One region of the Staphylococcus sp. GW821-FHT11H10 genome, then DNA from elsewhere that is predicted to be linked to it. Evidence: predicted binding sites of a transcription regulator. Region 1 holds the regulator's gene; the other holds the start of a gene.
The links. Region 1 encodes CtsR, which represses protease genes until heat stress. Its sites were predicted from a motif close to ATGGTCAATAAAGGTCAAACA; they were not measured.

Region 1 (3,432 bases):
CTAAGAATACAGACGTTACACCTTTCGCATGTTCAGATATATCTTTTAAGTTACCTAATGATTGCATTGCAACGAATTCATTAGATAATAATTTAGTTGCCATAACGGAACCTGATTTAACAGCGTCTTCCCAAGGTACACCAGCTAAGAATGCTAATGGTGCAAAGACAAATCCGATTAATGTTTGGAAGTCCCATTTAATTGCGCCGCCTGATAATAAGCTAAATGCACCACTTACTAAACCGTTTAATAATGCGATGATTGCAATATAACCAATTAACATTGCGCCTACGATTACTGCAACTTTGAAACCATCTAAAATGTATTCTCCTAACATTTCGAAGAATGACTGTTTTTTAGTTTCGCTTTCGTCTACTAATAGTTTATCGTCTTCTTCATTAACTTTATAAGGGTTAATGATTGAAGCAATAATGAAACCACCAAATAAGTTTAATACAACAGCTGTAACAACATATTTAGGTTCAATCAATGTGAAGTATGCACCAATAATTGACGCTGATACTGTAGACATTGCTGAAGCTGTTAATGTGTACAAACGTTGTTTAGGTATGTAAGGTAACTGTTGTTTCAATGAAATGAATACTTCAGATTGACCTAAGATTGCAGCAGCAACTGCATTGTATGATTCTAAACGTCCCATACCATTAATTTTAGAAATTAAGAATCCTAAAACATTAATAATCCATGGTAAGATTCGAGTATATTGTAAGATACCAATTAATGCTGAAATAAATACAATTGGTAGTAACACACTGAAGAAGAATGGTGGGTTTTTAGGATCTACAAACTTAAATCCGCCAAACACGAAGTTAACCCCTTCTGCAGCTTTTTGTAATAAGTAGTTAAATCCTTCCGAAATGCCCCCAATAACTGTAATACCTGCTGTCGTTTTCAATAAAATAAACGCGAACACAAGTTGGATAACTAATAAAATACCAACATACTGCCAGCGGATATTTTTTCTGTCAGAGCTAAACAAAAATGCAAGTGCCAAAAAGAAAATTATCCCTATAATCCCAATAAGAATATGCATAATTCTACTCCTTTAAATTTACTTAACTAATATAATACAATAAATTCTTACATGTAACATCAATAATTTTAGAAAATTAAAAAACAAATTGGTTGAAAAAGGTCAAAGATGCTCATATAATATAGTCAAAGAAGGTCAAAAGAGGTGGTAAATCATGCACAACATGTCTGACATCATAGAACAATACATTAAAAAGTTATTCGAAGAAAGTAATGAAGACGTGGTAGAAATTCAACGAGCAAATATTGCTCAACGGTTCGACTGTGTACCTTCTCAATTAAATTATGTCATTAAAACTAGATTCACAAACGAACATGGTTATGAAATAGAAAGTAAACGAGGTGGTGGAGGTTATATCCGAATCACCAAAATTGAAAATAAAGATGCAACGGGGTATATTAATCATCTGTTGCAAATCATTGGGCCATCCATTTCCCAGCAACAAGCTTACTATATTTTAGATGGTTTGCTAGATAAAGGTCTCATTAGTGAAAGAGAAGCAAGAATGATTCAAGTTATAGTTGATCGTGAGACTTTGAAAATGGATGTTGTTGCTCGAGATATTATTAGAGCGAATATTTTAAAACGTTTGTTACCAATCATTAATTTTTATTAATAGAAAAGCGAGGTGTCTATGTGTGCTTTGCGAAAACTGTCATTTAAATGAAGCAGAGGTTAAACTTACAGTAAAAAGTAAAGAAGGCACTTCTGAGAAATGGGTATGTTCTATATGTGCTCAAGGTGAAAACCCTTGGCAACAAAATGAAACGCCATCCCCACATTCTCAGTTTCAAGACGATATTGAAGAAGCATTTGTCGTCAAACAAATATTGCAACATTTGGCAACGAAACATGGTATTAATTTCCATGAAGTAGCTTTTCAAGAAGAGAAGCGATGTCCAACGTGTAAGATGACATTAAAAGATATTGCGCATGTAGGGAAATTCGGGTGTGCAAATTGTTATGCCACTTTCAAAGATGACATCGTAGATATAGTAAGACGCGTACAAGGTGGACAATTTGAACACGTAGGTAAAACGCCTCGTTCTTCTCATAAGAAACTTGCCATCAAGAAACAAATTGAGGAAAAAACAAAATATCTCAATGTACTAATAGATGAACAAAACTTTGAAGAGGCTGCTATCGTTAGAGACGAAATAAAAGCATTGAAAGACGAGAGCGGGGTGGAGCGCAATGAGTGATATGAATGCTCATATCAGTGAATGGATGAAGGAAACTGAAGAATCTCCAATTGTTATGTCATCAAGAATTCGATTGGCTAGAAACTTAGAAAATCACGTTCACCCACTCATGTTTCCATCAGAACAAGATGGCTTCAGAGTTATAAATGAAGTACAAGATGTATTGCCTGATTTAGATTTAATGCGTTTGGATACAATGGATCAACAAAACAAAATGAAACTTGTTGCAAAACATTTAATTAGTCCTGAACTGATTAAACAACCCGCATCAGCAGTGTTATTGAATAAAGATGAATCAATAAGCATTATGATTAATGAAGAAGATCATATACGCATACAAGCAATGGGCACCGATTTATCTTTACAAGACTTATATAACATAGCTAGTGAGATTGATGATACGTTAGATCAATCACTAGACATTAGTTATGATGAACATTTAGGATATTTAACTACGTGTCCAACAAATATTGGTACAGGTATGCGAGCAAGTGTGATGTTACACTTGCCAGGATTATCCATTATGAAACGTATGAATCGTATTGCACAGACAATTAATCGTTTCGGTTTTACAATTCGAGGTATATATGGAGAAGGCTCGCAAGTCTATGGCCATATTTATCAAATCTCAAATCAATTAACACTTGGTAAGACTGAAGATGAAATCATAGATAATTTAACTGAAGTTGTTCAACAAATCATAAATGAAGAAATGCAAATTCGTGAACGTTTGACTCAATACAATGAATTAGAAACGCTAGACCGTATTTATCGGTCATTGGGTATTTTACAAAATAGTCGGATCATTTCAATGGAAGAAGCTTCTTATCGTTTAAGTGAAGTGAAATTAGGTATCGATTTAGGGTATTTAACATTGAGTGATTTTAAATTTAATGAATTAATGGTAAGTATTCAATCAGCGTTTATCTATAACGATGAAGATGAAACAATCTCTGTAAATGAAAAGAGAGCAAATATATTAAGAGAATATACTCAATAGGAGGTACAAAAATATATGCTATTTGGTAGATTAACTGAACGTGCACAACGTGTCCTAGCACACGCACAAGAAGAAGCAATACGTTTAAATCATTCTAATATAGGTACAGAACATTTGTTATTAGGTTTAATGAAAGAACCAGAAGGTATTGCTGCTAAAGTATTAGAAAGTTTTAA
Region 2 (3,432 bases), on a different contig from region 1:
CCAGATATAGATGTTGTTATTAATTTGGCTGGTGCAACTTTAAATAAACGCTGGACACCATCATATAAACAATTGATTATGACTAGTCGTATTCAGTCAACTCAAGCACTTGTCGATTTATTTAGCGACCGAGAACATAAACCTGAAGTGCTCTTTAATGCTAGTGCGATGGGTTATTATCCACCTAGTTTATATCATACTTATACAGAAAAATATCAAACACATCCGTTTGATTTTCTATCTGATGTGGTTTATCAGTGGGAACGTTTTGCTAAACGCTTTGAGTCATTTGGTACGCGAGTAATACTTGGCAGATTTAGCATGATTTTATCTGATGATGGAGGCGCCTTACAGACGATGAAGCTTCCTTATAAATTCTTCGTAGGTGGCAAATTAGGATCTGGATTCCAATGGTATTCATGGATTCACATTAATGACTTAGTACGCGCAATTCTATTCACAATCGATAATCCTAAAGCAAAAGGTCCATTCAATATGGCTGCACCAATTGCTGAACGCCAAAATTTATTTGGGTACACACTTGCGCGTGTCATGCATCGCCCTCACGAAACGTGGGTGCCATCATTCCTAATGCGATTAGCACTTGGTGAAATGTCTACGGTTGTTTTAGATACGCAAAAGGTATTACCAAATAAACTGGATGCGCTCGGTTTTACATTTAACTATCCTAATCTAAAAATTGCTTTCGAAGATTTAATAGATGCATAATAATTTAATTGGAGTTTTAAAAATGAATGACGAGAAATTAACTTATATTCTACTTATCATCGCAAGTCTATTTCTTATACTCAATGGTGTTTTCGCTTTCGAACATAATTTAATAATTATTTTAATGTCCATATCTTTCATTTTAATTGGCATTATTTTATTTATTATATCTATTCGACTGTTCCTAAAACATTCTTCAAACAATTAAAATAGTCATAAAAAAACGGGGAGTGTTAGTTTAAACACCCCCCATTTCTATGCCATGGTTAAATTTGATTATTTTTCTTCTGGTTGCATAACATTATCTATTAAACCATATTCTTTAGCTTCGTCAGCAGTTAAGAAGTTATCACGATCAGTATCTTTTTGAATTTTTTCAATACTTTGACCTGTACGTTCAGCTAAAATTTTGTTTAATTTTTCACGTGTTTTTAAAATGTGGTTAGCAGCAATTTCGATTTCAGTTGCTTGTCCTTGTGCACCACCTAATGGTTGGTGAATCATAACTTCAGCGTTTGGTAATGCAAAGCGTTTACCTTTTGCGCCAGCTGCTAATAGGAATGAACCCATTGATGCAGCCATACCGATACAAATTGTTTGTACATCTGGTTTAATATGTTGGATTGTATCATAAATTGCAAATCCAGCAGTGACACTACCACCTGGAGAATTAATATATAGATAGATGTCTTTCTCAGAGTCTTGAGCTTGTAAGAATAATAATTGTGATACAATTGAATTTGCTACATTATCATCAATTGCAGAACCTAACATAATAATACGGTCTTTCAATAAACGTGAATAAATATCGTATGCGCGTTCACCGCGATTTGTTGTTTCAATTACTGTAGGAATTAAATTCATTTATATTTCCTCCTTGTGATTAACTGTTAATTAGTATTTTACATCAAAAGTCAAAAATGGTCAAAATTTAAACTCATCTAGCACTAAGAAAAGTTGACCATATTTTAATAGATTTTGTACACTATAAACATACATTCAGATTGTACTTTTAAAATAACAATTAGTACAGAAATTTGTCTTTATCATTTAATATCTCCTCGTAGTGTAACGGATAGCACGTAAGATTCCGGTTCTTAAGATAGAGGTTCGACTCCTCTCGAGGAGGCTAATAGCTTTAATTATGCACATTTTAATTTCAAGAATGGAAGTGTGACAGAATTCTTTTTAAATTCGTCGTCCCTCTCTCAACTTGCTTTGCTTGTAGAATTTCTTAGTGAAATCCTCTTTGTTGGGGCCCCGCCCGCAAGGATTACTAGAACTGAGAAAAGCTTGATTTAAGCGGCTTCTGAGTTCAGACAGCTACTGCGAATTTGCAAAATAGTATCATCATATTATTTATGTCCCAGGCTCGTTCTTTTTTATTTGTCTTTTAATTAAAAACCAAAGAAAACTAAATTTCAGGGACTTTTCAGGGATCCAAGTCCCTAGTTCTAAAAAAAGAACTCGCCAATCCATGACGAGTTTATACTTATAATTCTATTTTTTCACCACTTCGAATTTTGTCTGCAAGTTCATTTAACTTTCTTAAACGGTGGTTGACTCCAGATTTAGATATCGGACCAGTCGATATCATTTCTCCTAGTTCTTTTAAAGAGATTTCTTGATGCTCAACTCGAAGTTTGGCAATCTCTCTTAAGCGATCAGGCAAATTATCTAATCCGATTTCCTGATTAATTAACTGAATACTTTCTACTTGTTTCATAGCGGCACTTACAGTCTTATTAAGGTTTGCAGTTTCACAATTTACTAAACGATTCACTGAATTTCTCATATCCCTAACAATTCGCACATCTTCAAACTTCAATAATGCTTGGTATCCACCTATTAAACTTAGAAAATCAGAAATTTTTTCAGCTTCTTTTAAGTAAGCAATACTACCCTTTTTTCGTTCTAAATGTTTAGCATTTAATCCATAACTATTCATTAATTTAGTTAAACCTTCAGAATGATTCTCATATTGAGAAAATATTTCTAAATGGTAGGATGATGTCTCTGGATTATTTACAGATCCTCCAGCTAAAAATGCGCCTCTTAAATAACTTCTACGCATTTCATCATCTTTAATCATGCTAGCATCAATATCGTGAACAAAAGTACCATTCTTTAATATACCAAGTTCATCTAGAATTTCTTTAGCTCGCACTTTTGTACGACAAATATAAATATTATTTTTCTTTAATTTCATTTTTTTACGAACTAGAATTTCCACTTCTACATTAAATATGCGTTTAATTAATGAATAAATTCTTCTAGCGGTCGTAGCATTCTCTGTTTGAACATTAATTACGAATTGTTGATTAGATAGGCTAAGTGCACCGTTCATACGAATTAATGCGCTAAGCTCTGCTTTGGCATTGCTTTCATCAACATCAATGCGTGTTAATTCATTCTTCATATCTGATGCAAAACTCATCACATTTCCCCCTCTAATCAATTATATATATACATGTAACTAACATCCTATATAGTTGCACTATATTACGCGAATACATTAATAAACATACGCCCTATATCATACCATAGTTATACAGATGATTAGAAGTGTTATTTTTTAGGTCTAAATTGAATCGTACTTGTCATTTCAAGTGCTAAATCATAGATCAATCTTGCTAAAACTTTAGTATTGTGACGTACTAAATGATCATCTAATATTTCGACTAAATTAGATGACGTAATCAT

Region 2: the regulator CtsR is predicted to act here: its motif matches at 1,640-1,660, upstream of clpP (ATP-dependent Clp endopeptidase proteolytic subunit ClpP).

What each region holds. Positions count from the first base shown of each region.
Region 1 is NZ_JBXARC010000030.1:3,997-7,428, forward strand. It holds gene AC1RRU_RS11520 (NupC/NupG family nucleoside CNT transporter) at 1-1,054, opposite strand, end outside; gene AC1RRU_RS11525 (CtsR family transcriptional regulator) at 1,209-1,670, shown strand; gene AC1RRU_RS11530 (UvrB/UvrC motif-containing protein) at 1,693-2,256, shown strand; gene AC1RRU_RS11535 (protein arginine kinase) at 2,249-3,256, shown strand; gene AC1RRU_RS11540 (ATP-dependent Clp protease ATP-binding subunit) at 3,272-3,432, shown strand, end outside.
Region 2 is NZ_JBXARC010000006.1:32,893-36,324, forward strand. It holds gene AC1RRU_RS05015 (TIGR01777 family oxidoreductase) at 1-729, shown strand, start outside; gene AC1RRU_RS05020 (hypothetical protein) at 752-937, shown strand; gene clpP (ATP-dependent Clp endopeptidase proteolytic subunit ClpP) at 1,006-1,593, opposite strand; gene whiA (DNA-binding protein WhiA) at 2,222-3,166, opposite strand; gene AC1RRU_RS05035 (gluconeogenesis factor YvcK family protein) at 3,298-3,432, opposite strand, start outside.